2 regions of the Paenarthrobacter sp. CCNWLY172 genome follow, and region 1 is predicted to be linked to the other one. Evidence: riboswitches for the same ligand, from Rfam matches in the RefSeq annotation. Region 1 holds a riboswitch; the other holds the start of a gene.
What was found. A riboswitch is a leader RNA that binds a small molecule or an ion and turns the genes downstream of it on or off. The one in region 1 is predicted to bind S-adenosylmethionine.
Positions count from the first base shown of each region.

Region 1 (5,482 bases):
TCGAATCCCCCGCCCCACCGCTCCTGGCCTGCAGGATCTCGCGCAGCGTGGACCCGGGAGGCGCCGCCTTGGCGAAGTGTTCCAACGTCCCCTGGTTGCTGTTGGTGCTCAGCTCCGGGAGGGGTGCGTCCAGGTCGAACTGCTTGAAGTCGATCACCGAGAGGTAGGAGATGGAGTTGAGCTGGCTGTCGATATCGCGCTGGGTGAGCTCACGACGCTGGGCACGCAGCTCCTCGGCTTCGGCAGCAGAACCAACCACTGTGGGCTTCAGGACAAAAAGCACCTTGACGTCGTCGGGGTTCCTGCCGGCTTTGGCGGCCTCCGCGCGAATCGAGTCACGGTAGGACTTCATGCCGTCAACACCACGGGCCAACGCAATGGCCACATCAGCATGACTACCGGCGAACGCCTTGCCCCGGGGAGACGCACCAGCCTGGACCAGCACGGGTTCCTCCGGCAACGGCGCCGTGTTCAGTGGACCGCGGACCTTGAAGAAGTCACCCTGGTGATTGATCGGGTGCACCTTGGTGTGGTCGGCAAACACCCCTGCGGAGACGTCCTCAAGGACCGCGCCCGGTTCCCAGCTCCGCCAGAGCCGCCTGACGACGTCGACGAATTCCTCCGCTTTTTCATACCTAAGGTCGTGTTCAATCTGTTGATCCAACCCGTAGTTCTGGGCGGCGAGGTCGCTGCCGGACGTGACGACGTTCCAGCCCAACTGGCCCTCTGAGAAGTGCTGCAACGTGGCCAAAAGCCGGGCGGCCGTGAAGGGCGGGTAGAACGAGGCGCTGACGGTCGGCACGATTCCCAGGTGCTCGGTGGCGGAGAGCAGGTAAGGGACCAGCGCCAGCGGATCGTGTTTCGGCGCAAAGGAGGCATGAGCCAGGGACACTTCGGCCGATCCGCCATACGTGTCCGGCACGGTGAGGGAATCCTCGATGATGAAGAGGTCCAACCCGGATTGTTCGAACGCCCGGACTGCGTCCTGGTACAGGGCTGGCTTCTTCCAGTCGTAGCCCAGGCCGTAACCGGGCGTCCCCCACCCCTGGACACCGAATCCATGGCCCACAAACCATCCAAAATGCAGCATGGGCTTGAGTGTAGAACTGCTCTGTCCGTTCACCGCGACCTGATTTCATGCGAAGTTACAGGAGGACGTACTGGGTCAATTATGCTCCCGGGGCGTCACATTTGAACGCGGCCGGAGACGGTCCGTATTTTCCACATAAGGCGTATGTCGTGTTCCACAATCAGCAGGGGTCGGGAATGATCGCTGTATGAGTGCAGCAACCTCCCGCCCCTCCGCCAAGGAGCGGCTGTCCAGCGCCTGGGCCCTCAAGGGCTACAAGCGTGAATGGCTGCGGCACGATCTCGTTGCGGGCGCTGCGCTGTTTGCTTTGCTGGTGCCCGCCGGGATGGCCTATGCACAGGCAGCAGGGCTTCCCCCGGTCACCGGGCTTTACGCAACAGTGGTCCCGCTGCTGGTTTATGCGGTGGTGGGGCCCTCCCGCATTCTGGTCCTGGGACCCGACTCTGCCCTGGCCCCTATGATCGCCGCGGCCATTGTGCCGCTGGCAGCGGGAAGCAGCGAAAAATCCGTGGCGCTGGCCGGCTTGCTGGCCGTGTTGATCGGGGCGCTCATGCTTGCGGGCTCGGCACTGAAACTGGGAGCCATCACGGGCCTGCTGTCCAAACCCATCCGGCTCGGGTACCTCAACGGAATCGCACTGTTGGTGGCCCTTTCGCAACTCCCGGCGTTTCTGGGTATTGAGGCCGACGGCGACGTCTGGCAAAAGCTCGCGAAGGTTACTACCGGGTTACTTGGCGGCGAGGTCAACATCACCGCGCTGTTGTTGGGAGTGGGGTCGCTGGCGCTCATCTGGATCCCCCGGCTCCTGAAGTGGAAGGTACCCGGCGTCCTGTTGGCGGTGGTTGGCTCGTGCGTGGCGACGGCGGTCTTCGGGCTCAACGACGACGTGAAGGTCACCGGGGTCCTGCCGCAGGGCCTGCCCATGCCCGCACTCGGGGGTATTGGCTGGGCCGACGCTTTGATGCTGCTCCCCGCCGCCGCGGGCATCGCGCTCATGGCTTTCGCTGACACTGGCGTGTTGTCTCAAACATTGGCAGCCAAAGAAGGGAAGAAGGTCTCCGGAAACAGGGAGATGGCAGCGCTTGGAGCAGCCAATGCCGCTACAGGCCTCTTGGGTGGGTTTCCCATTTCAGGCAGTACCTCCAGGACACCGGTAGCCGTGGATGCCGGCGCAAAATCCCAGATGACAGGCGTGGTGGGCTCCGTGCTGGTACTGGCCTTCATGCTGCTGGCTCCGGGAGTAACCGAGTACCTGCCGTCGGCAACCCTGGCCGCCGTCGTCATCGCCGCGGCCATTGCCCTCGCAGATCCTGCCGGCGTCAGGCGGCTCCTGGGGCTGAGCCGCAGCGAGTCCGTGGTGATGCTGGCTGCGTTCCTGGGAGTGCTGACGGTGGGTGTCCTCCAGGGAATCGTGGTGGCCATCGCCTTGGCACTCCTGGACTTTGTCCGCAGGGCATGGGATCCGTACAGAACCGAACTCGGCGCAGAGGAAGGCCTTCCCGGGTATCACGACCTTGAACGCCACCCCGAGGGCAAGCGCATCCCCGGGCTCTTGATCCTCCGGTTTGATGCACCCCTGTTCTTCGGCAACGGACAGGTCCTGGCGAGCTTCGTGAGGGAGCAACTCGACGAGGCCCCGGACGAGTCCGCGGAGCCCGTCACCCACATCATCCTTGCCGCCGAACCGATCACCGGGATCGACACCACAGCCTTGGATGACCTGGTAACCCTGGACGAATGGTTGGCCAGAAAAGGAGTGGATCTGGTGTTTGCCGAGCTCAAAGGGCCCGTGAAGGACAAGTTGATCCGCCTCGGCACGGCGGCCCGTTTTACGCCGGACCACTTCTACCCCACTGTCGGCGCGGCAGTGCGGGAGCTCAAGGACCGATAGTGGATCAGCCTCCGATTACGCAACATGACGACGGTGCAGCCGCCCGCAAGTGCAGCCCGACGCCCGTGGATGTTACGTTTTTCTTGAGTAATGAGTACCAGCGCAAAGCCCTGACTTGCTGGTCGGCAACCCTCTCTCCGGCGGGGTGCCTCAGGTGACTACTCGGCGTATCGACAACTCGAACTGCAAGCGTGACTGAGGAGCACCAGCAATGCCTGAACCCACTGAAGAAAAACTCTCCTACCGCCTGATTACAGGCCCGGATAACCGCGATTTCTGCGAGCGTATCCACAACTCCCTCGCCGAAGGCTATGTGCTCCATGGCAGCCCGGCAGCCACCTTCAACGGCACGGACGTCATCGTGGCCCAAGCCATTGTGCTGCCTGCGGCGATCGCCAATGCTGATGCCGCCGTCGCCAACGCAGTGGACCAACTTGAGAATTACGACGATGAAGAAGCGTTCGAGGGCCACGCATGAGCTACGCAGGTGACCTGACCCCACAGGACGCGTGGGCCAAGCTCGAAGAAGGCGCGATCCTGGTGGATGTGCGCACCGAGGGCGAGTGGGCCCACATCGGCATCCCGGACACCAAAGCCACCGAGAACGATCCCCTGTTCATCCAGTGGAACCTGGCTGGCGGTATCCCGAACTCCCGCTTTATCGAGGACCTGCAGCAGCAGGCACCCGAGGATGACGCCGTGGAGCTCGTGTTCATCTGCCGTTCCGGCCAGCGCTCCATCTCCGCTGCCATTGCCGCAACACAGGCCGGCTTCACGGCGTACAACGTCCTTGAGGGCTTCGAAGGCGAACCGGACCGCTACGGTGAGCGCACCGTAAACGGCTGGAAGAACCGTGGCCTGCCTACGAATCTGGGGACCGAGTAAGTGACTTTCAATCCCGACGCCGCCGGCTGGAGCCCTGACACCCAGGCCGTTCGCGGTGGCCTTGACCGCACCAATTTCCAGGAAACGTCCGAGCCCGTTTTCCTGAACTCCGGCTTTGTCTACGAATCGGCTGCCGCTGCCGAACGGGCATTTACCGGCGAGGACGAACGCTTCGTTTACTCCCGCTACGGCAACCCGTCCGTCGCCACGTTCCAGGAGCGGCTGCGGCTGCTCGAAGGAACCGAGGCGTGCTTTGCGACAGCCTCCGGCATGTCCGCGGTCTTCACCGCTTTGGGTGCCTTGCTGGCTGCCGGCGACCGCGTGGTAGCCGCGCGCTCGCTGTTCGGCTCCTGCTTCGTGATCCTCAACGAGATCCTGCCCCGCTGGGGCGTGGAGACGGTGTTCGTTGACGGCCCGGATCTGGAGCAGTGGCGCGAAGCCCTCTCGGAACCGACCACCGCCGTGTTCTTTGAGTCGCCCTCCAATCCGATGCAGGAGATCGTGGACATCGCCGCCGTCAGCGAACTGGCGCATGCCGCTGGGGCGACTGTCGTGGTGGACAATGTCTTCGCCACTCCCCTCCTGCAGCGCTGCGGTGAGCTGGGCGCGGACGTCATCGTGTATTCCGGCACCAAGCACATTGATGGCCAAGGCCGTGTCCTCGGCGGCGCGATCCTGGGCACCAAAGAGTTCATCGATGGTCCCGTCAAGCAACTCATGCGCCATACCGGCCCTTCCCTTTCCGCGTTCAACGCCTGGGTGCTGACCAAGGGGTTGGAGACCATCGGACTGCGGGTGAACCACAGCTCGGCATCCGCTTTGAAGATCGCGGAGTGGCTCGAGCAGCAGCCTGCCATCAGCTGGGTCAAGTACCCGCTGCTCACGTCCCACCCGCAGTACGAGCTTGCCGCGAAGCAGATGAAGGCCGGCGGCACTGTGCTGACCTTCGAGCTGTCTCCTTCGGCCGGGCGCTCAGCCAAAGAGGCCGCCTTCGCCTTGCTCGATGGCCTCCGCGTCATTGACATCTCCAACAACCTGGGCGATTCCAAATCCCTCATCACCCACCCCGCCACCACCACCCACCGGGCCATGGGGCCTGAGGGCCGGGCCGCGATCGGACTCACCGACGGTGTGGTCCGCTTGTCGGTAGGACTGGAAGACGTGGACGATCTCATCCTGGATCTGGAGAAGGCCCTCAAACAGGTCTAACCTTGCTGCCATGAGCGGGAACCATCCCTATCGCCGTGCCGGAGCGGTCATCGTTGCCGGCACGGTGGTGTGGTTCGTGGGAATCTCGCCGGTCTCACGCGTCTACATCACACCGGACGATGCCGAACGCCTGCGCATGCTGACCTCCGGACGGCGCGGCTGGATCGTGGGCCAGCACCTAACCGCCATGGGGACCGTCGCCGTGCCGGTTGGATTCGCTGCCTTTGCCCGCGCCGTTCCGGGAAAGGACGCCGTACCGGGTACGCACTCCGTCCCGGACACCGGCGCATCGCGTGGGAAAGCGAAGAAGTGGGCTTTCGCTGCCGCCGCCGCGTTGCTCGCCGGCGCCCCATTCTTCGTCTCCAGCCTCGCCCGGCGGGCTTCAGACCTCGAAGGTTTTGCCTATC
Region 1 is NZ_JBBEGB010000004.1:305,741-311,222, forward strand. Features, by position in the region: gene WBN73_RS08155 (NtaA/DmoA family FMN-dependent monooxygenase) at 1-1,123, opposite strand, end outside; gene WBN73_RS08160 (SulP family inorganic anion transporter) at 1,278-2,981, shown strand; SAM riboswitch class IV at 3,068-3,179, shown strand; gene WBN73_RS08165 (DUF1737 domain-containing protein) at 3,193-3,459, shown strand; gene WBN73_RS08170 (rhodanese-like domain-containing protein) at 3,456-3,866, shown strand; gene WBN73_RS08175 (O-succinylhomoserine sulfhydrylase) at 3,867-5,075, shown strand; gene WBN73_RS08180 (hypothetical protein) at 5,086-5,482, shown strand, end outside.

Region 2 (5,482 bases), on a different contig from region 1:
CCGCGGGTCTCCATGCAGGAATCCGCTGACCAACACTGCCACCACAGCGGCAATTCCGGCCATGAGCACGCCACGGAGAATGTGCCAGGCCGTGCCGGTACGCCGGTGCTTTGGCGCACGCGTTTCCCGCTCCGAGTCCACGGTTCTCCATTCCTCACGCCCTGGTCACGCGGGGCAGCGCGGAGGACGAACCAACATTACGGGCTGCGGGGGGAACCGTCCAAACTAGACGATGGTTGCCCCGAACACCAGGCCCAGCCCATACGTGGCGGCAGCCGCTGCAAGGCCGATCGCGAGCTGGCGCAGCCCGCGGCTCAGCGGCGAGGTCCCGGACAGCAAGCCCACGACGGCGCCGGTCGCCAAGAGCGCGATGCCCACCAGCACACCGGCCACCATCAAGGCGGCAAAGCCCGTCATGCCGAAGATGAAGGGCAGGATGGGAACGATGGCACCGGACGCGAAGAAGCAGAAGCTGGACATCGCTGCGCCCCATGCCGAACCGACGGATTCGTGCTCGTCGGTGGCAGGTTTCTCGGGCTGCAAGGAGAGGCTGGGATCGCAGTCGCAGCTGAACAGGCCCATTCGCTCTGCGGCGCGATGCTCAGCGGCCTCGCGCGTCATGCCGCGGGCAAGGTAGACCAGCACCAATTCGTTGTGTTCGATGTCCAACGACGGTGCTGCCGTGAGAGTGGCTTGGGTGGGCAGCGTCGCGTTGAGCAGTTCCCGCTGGGAGCGTACAGAGACGTACTCGCCGGCGCCCATGGACAGTGCGCCCGCCAAAAGACCTGCCACACCGCTCATCAGCACCACCGGACTGGGTACGCCGGTGGCGGCCATGCCCATGACCAGCGAAAGGTTGCTCACCAGGCCGTCGTTGGCGCCGAAGACCGCGGCACGGAAGGTCCCGGAGAGCCGGTTCCGACCACGGGTAGCCAGGCCCCTGACCACCTCTTCGTGGATCTGTTCGTCAGCCACCATGGCGGGTGTTGCCGCGGGTTCGGAGCCGTAGGGGGAGCGGCCTTCTGCGCGTTGGGCCAGGGCCAGTACAAAGACCGACCCGAAGTTGCGGGCCAGGAATCCCAGGAACTGGCTGCGGGCTGACGCGGCCTTGGGCATTCCGGCGTGCTCACCCAGGAGCTTGAGCCAGTGGGCCTCGTGCCGGCCTTCGGCCTCGGCCAGGGCCAGCAGGATTTGGCGTTCTTCGCCGTCGCGCCTCTGGGCGAGTTCGCGGTAGACAGCGGCCTCGGCGCGCTCGTCGGCGAGGTACTGACGCCACCGGCGGATGTCGGCGTGCGAGGGCGCCGCGGGTTCCGTTCCGACGTTCTCGAGGGCTGCCGATTCCGGGGTGGGGTCCGGAGCTGGGCTCGACGAACCGGGGGATTCCTGGTGCTGTTGCACTTTCTCTCCTGTGCTGGGTGGGGTAATTGCGGCCCCATTGCACGCCCCACTGTACCGCTTATCTGCGCGGTTTTTTGGCTGGTATTCCTCACTTGGAATGTTCGGCGCACCGTAATTTCCGGCCGTCCTTGACCCCCGACTTAGCCGGTGCTCAGATGGAAGGACAGGGGCGGGGGCCCACCCCGCACACGTTCAACAGGGCTTGAGCGGCCCACGAGACGGAGGTTGCACCATGAACACCACCGAATCACACGCCAACTACCCGGAACGGACCACCATTGAGTCAGATCCGGCCTACGACTACGCCGAGGACCAGGAAGTGGACGAGGCCTGGGTGGAAGAAGTGGACGCCCCCGAGGACGACGAACGTGTGGTCCCCATCGACGAGACCGAGGAATTCCGCGAAGCAGACGAGGAAATCTAGGCGGGCTCCTCGTGGCTGAGTGTGTAGTGAAGCTGCACGCCGGCGCGTTTGCCGGCCGCCGCAACAGTCACGGTTAGGGTTCTCGACGCATCACACCAAAGGGTCGGCCGGACCGCTCGGGCCAACGCCTGCGCGATCAGGTGCGGTTGGGGATGTCCGAACCGCATGGTTCCGGCCTTGGCAGTGATGGTCACCGTGCCCAGGAAGAGGTCGACGGCGGGAATCACCGCGACTGTGTGGGTGGCTGTTGTTGCCGGGGTACTGGTAGCCGGGGTGGTATCGCCTTGGTACGGCAAGGGACTGCTCCTTGGGGGAGTGCTCTTGCCCGCTCGGTTGTCTCTGGTCCGGGACGGGCCGCTTCCTCATCCGAACCACCCGTGAACATGGGGTTGGTGTGTGGCCAGTCGGAGCTTGGCACCACATCTCTTGAAGCTGGGACCACCTTACCGCACGGCTGTCCAGCAAGTTGGGGCGCCCTCTTCCCGGGGACAAAACAACGGCGGCGCCACCCCGGAAAGGGGAGGCGCCGCCGTCGAATTTTGCTCTGTTGCTTGCAGCGCTACTTGTGGCTGCTGACCGGGTGGGCCTCAGGCGGGAGTTCCTCAGAGACGGCACCGGCAACGCGCTTGTCCCAGGCCTCGCGGACTGCGGGATCAGTGGGCGGGGTGAGCAGTGAAATCACTACGTAGGCGATGAACGAAGCGGCGAGACCGTAGTAGATCGGTTCGTTGGCGTAGACGCCGTCCGCGCTCGGAATGACACCCAGGGCGAAGAGGATCAGCAGGGTCAGTGTCAGCACCGATCCAACTGCCATGGACCATGCAGCGGCGATGCCCGTGCCGCGCTTCCACACCAAACCGCCCAGGATTGCGACCAGGAGGCCACCCACCAGGATGTCGTAGGCGATGGTGAGGGCAATCACCACGTCCTGAGCCGCCATGGAAATCAGTACTGCCACGATGCCGAGTCCAAGAACCCAGTAGCGGTTGGCTTTGACGTCGTGCTCGGGGTTTTCGCTGTCATCGGTGTTGATGTTCTTGCCGAACCAGCTGGCCACGAACGGGACAACGTCCGCACGTGCCACCGTGGCTGCGGCGATCAGGGCGCCGGATGCGGTGGACATCATGGCCGCAACAGCCGCGGCCATGACCAGGCCGCCGATGCCGACGGGCAGGATGTGGGTTGCCACCTCGGCGTAAACAACGTCCTTGCCGAGGTTGGTGACATCGATGTCCGGCAGTGCCACCCGGGCGGCCAAGCCGATCAGGGCGCCGGCGATGCCGTAGAGGATGCAGTAGACGCCGGCCGTGGCGCCGCCCCAACGGGCAACGGCGGGGGTCTTGGCAGTGAAGACGCGCTGCCAGATGTCCTGACCGATCAGGAGGCCCAGTGTGTAGACCACGAAGTACGTGATGATGGTCTGGGCGCCGATGCCATCGATCTGGAAGAAGGTCTCATCGAGGCGCTCACGGATGCCGTCCATGCCGCCGGCAGCGTTCAGGACGAACGGGAGCATCAGGAAGAAGATACCGACGGTCTTGATGATGAACTGAACCTGGTCGGCCAGCGTGATGGACCACATGCCGCCAATGGTGGAGTAAACCAGGACGATCGCGCCGCCAACGGCGATGGCAAGCCAGCGTTCCCAGTCGAAGAGCACCACGAAGATGGTGGCGTAGGCGCCGGTGGAAGTAGCGCAGAGCATGAGCGTGTACGCCAGCATGACGATGCCGGAGGTCTGCGTGGCCCTGCTGCCGTAGCGAAGGCTCAGCATCTGGGAGACCGTGTAGATCTTCAGGCGCTGGATGGTGCCGGCGAACAGGAGGCTGAGCAGCAGCACGCCTGCGCCGATGGCCACTACCAGCCACATGCCGGAGATGCCGAACTTGTAGCCGAGGCCGACGCCGCCCACGGTGGAAGCGCCACCGAGGACCACAGCGGCCATGGTGCCGGTGTAAAGGAACGGTCCCAGGCGGCGGCCAGCCACCAGGAAGTCGCTGTTGTTCTTGGTGCGGGACTTGCCCCACCAGCCGAATGCCAGCATGGCGAGCAGGTACACCACCACGATTGCGATGTTTATAGCCGAAGATTCCATGAGCGGTCCTTGGAGCTGATGCACGGAGGTTGGGGTTTTCGACGATACTCCTGCGAAGCGTCGAAGTCTCTGTGCTGATGGTTGGAGATTGGGGAAGGGTGTTGTGTGCCTCACAGACAACACTTGTTGCCTATGAGGATATGTTGTGATCGGAGTAACAGTCAAGATGCTTTAGTCACGGTTCCGCCGGTTCTGGTCCTGTTGGCTCGTCTCCCGGCTACTATTGCTCCAATGACAGGGCCAGATGACAGGCCTGAAAGGTTCGTGAATGAAGGCTCTCCCCGTTGAACCGAGCAATGTTCCCGTTGCCATCGGTTCCAGAATCCGCGCAGCCCGGCAGGCGCAGCGCCTCACCATTGAGCAGGTGGCTGATGCCACCGGGCTGACCAAGGGCTTCCTCAGCCGCGTGGAGCGTGACCTGACGTCGCCGTCGGTCGCTTCACTGGTCACCCTGTGCCAGGTGTTGTCGGTCTCTGTGGGTGACTTGTTCGCCGCCCCGGAGACGCACCTGACCAAGCGCGACGACGGCCCCCGTATCTCCCTGGGTGGCCAAGGCATCGTGGAGCGGTTGCTGACGGCCCGCTCCGAGCGCAGGCTCCAGATTTTGCAGGCCACCATTGAGCCGCGGGGCCGCGGGGAGAACGAGCTCTACGCCGTGGACTGCGACGTCGATGTCCTGCACGTGATCAAGGGCAGGATCAAGCTCATTCTGACCAACGAGGCATACGACCTCGAAGAAGGGGACACGCTCTCCTTCCCCGGCCGCGAACCGCACACGTGGATCAACCCCACGGACGAGACCGTCGAGGTGCTCTGGGTGTTGGTGCCGGCGGCGAGCCGCTAGGTTTTCCTGCCCTGCCCTTTCAGCTGCTGCTGCGCTCCTTCCCAGTTACCTCCCGTTCTGGGGGCCGGGTGGTGCGCTGAGCCTCGGGAATCCGGGGGCCGGCGGAAGGGAGTGGGCTGCTAACCGGGAGGGAGCGTACCGGGCCTTCGTGCAAGGACTGCCCTGACTTCTGCAACAACGCGGTCCGGCTCGAACCAGATCACCTCCGGTGGATACCTCAGCACTGCATATCCGTTGACGGTGGAGGCGTTGTTCCGTGACAGGTCATTCCGCAGGTCCTGTCTACTGGAGTGGTACGCGAAGCCATCCACTTCGACAATGAGGAATTCCTGGAGAAGAAAGTCCACGCGCCCCACTCCAGGTATTGCCACCTGCGCGTCGAAGGCAATTCCGTGGGCGCGGAACAAGTGCTGCGCATCCACCTCAATAATGGATTCCGCACGTAGGTCGAGCTCGTGCAGAGCCTTCAGGGCCGGCCTCGACCTGTCCCCGCGAAGCTGCTCCTTAAGCAGTGCCAGGGGCACGCCGTGCAGCCGAATTGCCGATGTTGCCATGGCTGTTGACGCCGGAGCTTCCAGGCATGTCATCGCGTGAAGCACCACGTCCTCAATCGCTGCAACAGGGAGTGAGGCGTGGGGGTCGAAGCGCGCCGTTCTGTGCCTGATGAACCCGCTGCCGTGCCCGTGGTCGCAGGTCAGATGATGTTGGCTGGGGGCGGTCC
Region 2 is NZ_JBBEGB010000011.1:77,001-82,482, reverse strand. Features, by position in the region: gene WBN73_RS17045 (matrixin family metalloprotease) at 1-141, opposite strand, end outside; gene WBN73_RS17040 (VIT1/CCC1 transporter family protein) at 226-1,398, opposite strand; gene WBN73_RS17035 (hypothetical protein) at 1,631-1,822, shown strand; gene WBN73_RS17030 (hypothetical protein) at 1,819-2,118, opposite strand; SAM riboswitch class IV at 2,135-2,254, opposite strand; gene WBN73_RS17025 (sodium:solute symporter) at 2,382-3,917, opposite strand; gene WBN73_RS17020 (helix-turn-helix domain-containing protein) at 4,186-4,761, shown strand; gene WBN73_RS17015 (DUF559 domain-containing protein) at 4,881-5,482, opposite strand, start outside.
Region 2: another riboswitch for S-adenosylmethionine. It lies ahead of WBN73_RS17030 (hypothetical protein); the one in region 1 lies ahead of WBN73_RS08165 (DUF1737 domain-containing protein).